DNA from 2 places in the Streptomyces bikiniensis genome. Region 2 is predicted to be linked to the other one. Evidence: riboswitches for the same ligand, from Rfam matches in the RefSeq annotation. Region 2 holds a riboswitch; the other holds the start of a gene.
The links. Region 2 has a riboswitch for cobalamin ahead of metE (5-methyltetrahydropteroyltriglutamate--homocysteine S-methyltransferase). Riboswitches for the same ligand answer to the same signal wherever they lie in the genome.
Positions count from the first base shown of each region.

Region 1: it holds a riboswitch for cobalamin, as region 2 does, so the genes downstream of both, cobN (cobaltochelatase subunit CobN) here and metE (5-methyltetrahydropteroyltriglutamate--homocysteine S-methyltransferase) in region 2, are expected to answer to the same signal.

Region 1 is NZ_JNXJ01000006.1:198,567-202,693, forward strand. It holds gene cobN (cobaltochelatase subunit CobN) at 1-2,841, opposite strand, end outside; cobalamin riboswitch at 2,881-3,021, opposite strand; gene OO47_RS06260 (cobalamin biosynthesis protein CobG) at 3,176-4,127, shown strand, end outside.
Region 2 is NZ_JNXJ01000001.1:48,821-52,947, reverse strand. It holds gene OO47_RS00230 (short-chain fatty acyl-CoA regulator family protein) at 1-999, shown strand, start outside; cobalamin riboswitch at 1,104-1,330, shown strand; gene metE (5-methyltetrahydropteroyltriglutamate--homocysteine S-methyltransferase) at 1,500-3,824, shown strand; gene OO47_RS00220 (hypothetical protein) at 3,936-4,127, shown strand, end outside.

The DNA.
Region 1 (4,127 bases), on a different contig from region 2:
CTGCGCGTGCGCCCGTACGTAGTTGTCCTCGGCGGACTCGTCCTCCAGGCCCGCCACCAGCCGTACGGCGTCGTCCAGGAGGCCGATGACGTGCGGGAACGCGTCGCGGAAGAAGCCCGAGATGCGCAGGGTGACGTCGACGCGCGGGCGGCCGAGCTCCGCGAGCGGGATCGGCTCCAGGCCGTTCACGCGGCGCGAGGCCTCGTCCCACAGCGGGCGGACGCCGAGCAGGGCGAGGGCTTCGGCGACGTCGTCGCCGGCGGTGCGCATCGCGCTCGTGCCCCACAGGGAGAGGCCCACGGAGGTCGGCCAGTCGCCGTTGTCGGTGCGGTAGCGCTCCAGGAGCGAGTCCGCGAGCGCCTGGCCGGTCTCCCAGGCGAGCCGGGAGGGGACGGCCTTCGGGTCGACGGAGTAGAAGTTGCGGCCGGTCGGCAGGACGTTGACCAGGCCCCGGAGCGGGGAACCGGACGGGCCCGCCGGGACGAAGCCGCCGTTCAGCGCGTGCACGGCGTGCGCCAGCTCGTCGGTGGTGGCGGCCAGGCGCGGCACGACCTGCTCGGCGGCGAACCGCAGCACGGCCCGCACGTCGGGGCCGTGGTCGGCCGCGACCGACCCGACCGCCTCCACCGCCCAGTCCGCCGCCTCCATCGCCTCGACCAGCTCGCGCGCCTTCGCCTCCGCCTCGTCGGCGGTGGTGCGGGTCGCGGCCGACTCGTCCAGGCCCAGGGCCTCGCGCAGACCGGGCAGGGCCTGCGTGCCGCCCCAGATCTGGCGGGCGCGCAGGATGGAGAGGACCAGGTTGACCCGGGCCCCGCCGGCCGGGGCGCCGCCGAGGACGTGCAGGCCGTCGCGGATCTGGGCGTCCTTGACCTCGCACAGCCAGCCGTCGACGTGCAGCAGGAAGTCGTCGAACCCGTCGTCCTCCGGGCGCTCTTCGAGCCCCAGATCGTGGTCGAGCTTGGCGGCCTGGATCAGGGTCCAGATCTGGGCGCGGATCGCGGGCAGCTTCGCCGGGTCCATGGAGGAGATCTGCGCGTACTCGTCGAGCAGCTGCTCCAGGCGCGCGATGTCGCCGTACGAGTCGGCGCGGGCCATCGGCGGCACCAGGTGGTCGACCAGGGTGGCGTGCACGCGCCGCTTGGCCTGGGTGCCCTCGCCCGGGTCGTTGACCAGGAACGGGTAGACCAGCGGGAGGTCGCCGAGGGCCGCGTCCGGGCCGCAGGCGGCGGACAGGCCGGCGTTCTTGCCGGGCAGCCACTCCAGGTTGCCGTGCTTGCCCAGGTGGACCATGGCGTCGGCACCGAAGCCGCCGTCCTCGGCGCGGGCCGCGATCCAGCGGTAGGCCGCCAGGTAGTGGTGGGACGGCGGGAGGTCCGGGTCGTGGTAGATCGCGATCGGGTTCTCGCCGAAGCCGCGCGGCGGCTGGATGAGGACCAGCAGGTTCCCGCGCCGCAGGGCGGCGAGGACGATGTCGCCCTCCGGGTTCCGCGACCGGTCGAGGAACATCTCGCCGGGCGCCGGGCCCCAGTGCTCCTCGACCTGCGTCCGCAGCTCCTCGGGGAGGGTGGCGTACCAGCGCTTGTAGTCGGCGGCCGGGATGCGGACCGGGTTCCTGGCCAGCTGCTCCTCGGTCAGCCAGTCCTGGTCGTGGCCGCCGGCCTCGATGAGGGCGCGGATCAGCTCGTCGCCGTCGCCCGACACCAGGCCGGGCAGCTCCTCGACGGGCCCGAAGTCGTACCCCTCCTCGATCAGCCGGCGCAGGAGGGAGACGGCGGAGGCGGGGGTGTCGAGGCCGACGGCGTTGCCGATGCGGGAGTGCTTGGTGGGGTACGCGGAGAGGACGAGCGCCAGCCTCTTCTCGGCGTTCGGGATGTGCCGGAGGCGGGCGTGCCGCACGGCGATCCCGGCGACGCGGGCCGCGCGCTCGGCGTCCGCCACGTACGCGGGCAGGCCGTCCGCGTCGATCTCCTTGAAGGAGAACGGGACGGTGATCAGGCGCCCGTCGAACTCGGGGACGGCGACCTGGCCGGCGGCGTCCAGCGGGGACAGGCCCTCGTCGTTCTCCTCCCACGCGGACCGCGAACCGGTCAGGCAGAGGGCCTGGAGGATCGGCACGTCGAGCGCGGCGAGCGCGCCCGCGTCCCAGGCCTCCTCGTCGCCGCCGGCCTGCGCCTCGGCCGGCTTGGTGCCGCCCGCCGCGAGGACGGTGGTGACGAGGGCGTCGGCGGTGCGGAGGGTGTCGATCAGTTCCGGCTCGGGAGCGCGCAGGGAGGCCACGTACAGCGGGAGGGCCCGCGCGCCGGCGTCCTCGATCGCGTCGCACAGGGCGCCGACGAAGGCGGTGTTGCCGCTCATGTGGTGGGCGCGGTAGTAGAGCACGGCGATCGTCGGGCCGTCCCCGTCCCGCGCGGTCCGCTCCAGCGGGCCCCAGGTCGGGGCGGCGGCCGGGGCCTCGAAGCCGTGGCCGGTGAGCAGGACGGTGTCGGAGAGGAAGCGGGCCAGCTGCTCCAGGTTGGCGGGGCCGCCGTGCGCCAGGTAGGCGTGCGCCTCGGTGGCGACGCCGACGGGCACGGTGGACGCCTCCATCAGCTGCGCGTCGGGCGCCTGCTCGCCGCTGAGCACGACCACCGGCTTTCCGGCGGCGCGGATCGCGTCGAGCCCGTCCTGCCAGGAGCGGAGGCCGCCGAGGAGCCGGACGACGACGAGGTCGGCGCCGTCGAGGAGGGCGGGGAGGTCGGCGAGCGGGAGCCGGGACGGGTTGGCGAACCGGTACTCCACCGGGCCGCCGGCCGCACGGGCGCTGAGCAGGTCGGTGTCGGAGTGCGACAGCAGCAGGAGCATGGCGAGGCAGGCCCTTCCTCGGGGTTGTCCGCGCCCCGGGTGGTCGTGTGTGCGGCGGGAGTTCCTGACTCACCCGCCCGGGAGTGCCGGGCCGGCTCACAGTGGCGGGACCGCGCCGGAATCTCACCGGGCTTCCTCCCCGGGGTCCTGGGACCCCATGCCGACTCGCATCCTAGATCGTGGGCCGCGGGGGCTGGAGGGAGCGGGAGGGTCGGACGGATCACACCGGGCCCGAAGGGGCGGGCGCCCGGCTCGCGCGCCCTGCCCCCGGCGCTCCGAGTCGGGCCGGTCACACCCCGCCGACCGCCGGTTTCCCGTGGGTATGCTCGCCGCCATGCCGCCCGACCCGACCCCGGCCCCGACGCCCGCCCCCGGCGCACCCCGTGTGCGGGAGCGCGGCGACGCCTGCCCCGGGGCGCTGCGGCTGCACTCCGCCGACGACGGGCACCTGGCCCGACTGCGGCTCCCCGCAGGGCTCCTGACGTCGCGTCAGGTGGAGGTCCTGGCGGACGCAGCCGAGGCCCTGGGGGACGGGCGGATCAGCGTCACCTCGCGCGGCAACGCCGAGCTGCGCGGCCTGGCCGGCGGCTGCGGGGCGGAGCTCGCGGCGCTCCTCGCGGAGGCGGGCCTGCTGCCCTCCCCCACCCACGAGCGCGTCCGCAACATCGTGGCCTCCCCGGCCTCGGGCCTCGACGGACTCGGCGCCGCCGACGTGCAGTTGTGGGCCCGCGAGCTGGACGAACGGCTCTGCGCCGCGCCCTGGGCCGCCGCGCTCTCGGGCCGTTTCCTCTTCGTCCTGGACGACGGCCGCGGCGACGTCACCGGCCTCGGCGGGGATGTGACCTTGGTCGCAGCGGACCCCGGCACCGCGCTCCTGCACCTCGGCGGCCGGACCGTGCGCGTGGCCGCCGCCGACGCCCCCCGCGCCGCCCTCGCCGCCGCCCGCGCCTTCCTGACCGCCGCCCGCGGGGCCGGTACGGGCGCCTGGCGCGTCCGGGAGCTGCCGGAGGGCTCCGGGGTGGACGTACGGGCGGCGCTCACGACGGCCGGGATCGCGGCGGAGCCCGTACGGGAGGCCGTACGGAAGCCCGTAGAGGAGGCCGCCGTACGGAAGCCCGTGGAGGAGGCCGCCGTACGAGAGGACATACGGAAGCCCGTACAGGAGGCCGTACGGGAATCCGCCCCGCCCCACGGCGCTCCCCCCGCTCCCGGCCCCCTCGGGCCCGCCGCGTTCCACGTGCTCGCCCCCCTCGGCCGGCTCACCGCCGCGCAGCTGCGGGCCCTGC
Region 2 (4,127 bases):
CACGACGAGGTAAGGGACTTCTTCTACGCCCACCACAACCACTTCGCCGCCCTGGAGATCCAGGCCGAGGCGACCGCCGCGGCCCTGAACACCGGCCGGGCCGGCCGCGCGGCGGAGGCGCTCACGGAGCGTCTCGCCACCGCGCACGGCGTCAAGGTGCTCCAGTCGGGCCCGGAGCGGTCCGCGGACGCGCGGCGCTTCGACGCGGACAGCGGGGTGCTCCTGCTGTCCCCCTGGCTCAGCGAGGGGCAGCGCGCGTTCCAGCTCGCCACGCAGCTGGCGTTCCTGGAGCACGGGCCGCTCCTCGACGAGCTGGTCGCCACCGCCGGGCTCACCTCCGCCCAGGCGGAGGGACTGGCCAGGATCGGGCTCGCCAACTACTTCGCCGGCGCGGTCCTCATGCCGTACACGTCCTTCCACACAGCCGCCGAAGAACTCCGCTACGACATCGAGCTCCTCCAGGCGCGCTTCGGCGTCGGATTCGAGACCGTCTGCCACCGGCTGAGCACGCTCCAGCGCACCGGCCGCCGCGGGGTGCCCTTCTCCTTCCTGCGGGCCGACCGCGCGGGCAACATCTCCAAGCGGCAGTCCGCCACCGACTTCCACTTCTCGCGTCTTGGCGGCACCTGCCCTCTGTGGACCGTGTACGAGGCGTTCTCCGCGCCCGGCCGGATCCTCACCCAGGTGGCCGAGATGCCGGACGGCAAGAAGTACTTCTGGATCGCCCGGACGGTGACCCGGGGAGGGTTCGGGCACCACGCGGCGCGTGCCGACTTCGCCGTGGCGCTGGGCTGCGAGCTGCGGCACGCGCCACGCCTGGTCTACGCGGAGGGCGTCGCCCTGGACGACCCGCGCGCCGCCACCCCGATCGGTCTGGGCTGCCGGATCTGCGAACGGCGGGACTGCGCCCAGCGCGCCCGGCCGCCCGCCGGCGGTGTCCTCTCCGTCGACCCCGACCGGCGCGCCCTGGTGCCGTACCCGGTGGTGTCCGAGCACTGAACGCGGGCGGTTCACCGCCCGGCGTTCCCGATCGACTAGGCCATCTGTCTCATTTTTATGTCCGCATGATGGACAGGGGGTCGCCGCTGAGTGATCCGGCACCCTAGTCTGGCCGGGCAGCTGGTTCGCCCCGTCCGCCAGGCGGGATGCGTCGTAAGAGGGAACCCGGTGGGAATCCGGGACTGCCCCGCAGCGGTGAGCGGGAACGACCGCCGTCATACGCACTGGGACCGGACAACGGTCCTGGGAAGCGACGGCCAGTAGGTGTCCTCCGGTCAGACCGGAGAGCGTGCCCGCGAGTCCGAAGACCTGCCCGTTGCCCGCACGCGGACGTATTCCGCGTACGGACATCCCGGTGACCTCGTGGGCGGGTCGGCGTACACAGCGAGCGGCACGCACGGGGTCTTCCCGTGAGACGGTCCGCGCGTTCTGTCGTTCCCTTCGCGTCCGCGTCCCGTCGTCCGGGATGTTTCTGGACACATCTCGCGAAGGAGAGTTCCGTGACAGCGAAGCCCGCAGCCGCGGCAGCACGAGCCACCGTGTACGGCTACCCCCGCCAGGGTCAGAACCGCGAACTGAAGAAGGCCGTCGAGGGCTACTGGAAGGGCCGCGTCACCGCCGACGCCCTCCGGACCACCGCCGCCGACCTGCGCCGTTCGAACTGGCAGCAGCTTGCCGACGCCGGCATCGACGAGGTGCCGACCGGTGATTTCTCGTACTACGACCACGTCCTGGACACCAGTGTCATGGTCGGCGCTGTCCCCTCCCGCCACCGCGCCGCCGTCGAGGCGGACGCGCTCGACGGCTACTTCGCCATGGCCCGCGGCACGCAGGACGTCGCACCGCTGGAGATGACCAAGTGGTTCGACACCAACTACCACTACCTGGTCCCCGAGCTCGGCCCGGACACCGTCTTCACCGCCGACTCGGCCAAGCAGGTCTCCGAGCTGAAGGAAGCCGTCGCCCTCGGCCTGACCGCCCGCCCGGTCCTCGTCGGCCCCGTCACCTACCTCCTCCTCGCCAAGCCCGCGCCCGGCGTGGCCGCCGACTTCGACCCGATCACCCTCCTCGACCGGCTGCTCCCCGTCTACGCCGAGGTCCTGGCCGACCTGCGGGCGGCGGGCGCCGAGTGGGTCCAGCTGGACGAGCCCGCCCTCGTCCAGGACCGCACCCCGGCCGAACTGAACGCCGCCGCCCGCGCCTACCGCGACCTCGGAGCGCTCACCGACCGGCCCAAGCTGCTCGTCGCCTCCTACTTCGACCGTCTCGGCGGCGCCCTCCAGGTGCTCGCCTCGGCACCCGTGGACGGTCTCGCCCTCGACTTCACCGAGCGCGCCGCCGGCAACCTCAACGACCTCGCGAGCGTCGGCGGACTGCCCGGCAAGCGCCTGGTCGCGGGCGTCGTCAACGGCCGCAACATCTGGATCAACGACTACCAGAAGTCCCTGGCCACCCTCGCCACCCTGCTCGGTCTCGCCGACCGGGTCGACGTGGCCGCGTCCTGCTCCCTGCTGCACGTCCCGCTGGACGCGGCTGCCGAGGGCGACATCGACCCCGAGGTCCGGCGCTGGCTCGCCTTCGCCCGGCAGAAGACCACCGAGGTCGTCACCCTCGCCAAGGGCCTGGCCAACGGCACCGACGCGATCAGCGCCGAACTGACCGCCAACCGTGCCGACCTGGCCTCCCGCGCCGACTCCGCCCTCACCCGCGACCCGGCCGTACGGGCCCGTACCGCCGCGATCACCGATGCCGACGGCCGCCGCTCCCAGCCGTACGCCGAGCGGACCGCCGCCCAGCGCGCCCACCTCGGCCTGCCGCTGCTGCCGACCACCACCATCGGCTCGTTCCCGCAGACCGACGAACTCCGCGTGGCCCGCGCCGACCTGCGCGCCGGCCGCATCGACACGGCCGGCTACGAGGAGCGGATCAAGGACGAGATCCGCGAGGTCATCTCCTTCCAGGAGAAGACCGGCGTCGACGTGCTCGTGCACGGCGAGCCCGAGCGCAACGACATGGTGCAGTACTTCGCCGAGCAGCTCACCGGCTACGTCGCCACGCAGCACGGCTGGGTCCAGTCGTACGGAACGCGCTACGTCCGGCCCCCGGTCCTGGCCGGCGACATCTCGCGCCCCGAGCCGATGACGGTGCGCTGGACCACGTACGCGCAGGCGCAGACCGGCAAGCCGGTCAAGGGCATGCTCACCGGTCCGGTCACCATGCTCGCCTGGTCCTTCGTCCGCGACGACCAGCCGCTCGGCGACACGGCCCGGCAGGTGGCGCTCGCCCTGCGCGACGAGGTGAACGACCTGGAGGCCGCGGGCACCTCCGTCATCCAGGTCGACGAGCCCGCGCTCCGCGAGACCCTCCCGCTGCGCTCCGCGGACCACGTCGAGTACCTCGCCTGGGCGACGGAGTCCTTCCGGCTCACCACCAGCGGCGTCCGGCCCGACACCCAGATCCACACCCACATGTGCTACGCCGAGTTCGGCGACATCGTCCAGGCCATCGACGACCTCGACGCCGACGTCATCAGCCTGGAGGCCGCCCGCTCCCACATGCAGGTCGCCGGCGAACTCGCCGAGCACGGCTACCCGCGCGAGGCCGGCCCGGGCGTCTGGGACATCCACTCCCCGCGCGTCCCGAGCACGGAGGAGGCCGCCGCACTCCTGCGCAAGGGCCTGGAGGCCATCCCCGCCGAGCGCCTGTGGGTCAACCCCGACTGCGGACTCAAGACCCGCGGCTGGACCGAGACCCGCGCCTCCCTGGAGAACCTCGTCGCCGCCGCGCGCGAGGTCAGGGCGGGGCTGACGGCCGACAACGGCTGACGCCTCTGCGGACCCGGGCCGGACGCCTCGCCGTCCGGCCCGGGCGACCACGACCGGACAGCGGCGGAGCCGGCCCGGCGATCAGGCGACCCGGTGACGAAGGGTGCTCACGTGGCGAAGCCGAAACCCCGACACATCACCCTCGACGGGCAGCCCATGGTGGCTCTCACGCCCCGGGAATGCGCCGCCCTCCTGACCGTGCGCCGTCAGGTCGGAGCGCTGGGATCCCGGTTGCGCGTCGTCCGCGAGACCCTCAGGGCGACGAGCGACCTCCTGTCGGCCCTGGTGGCCGCACTCGAAGCG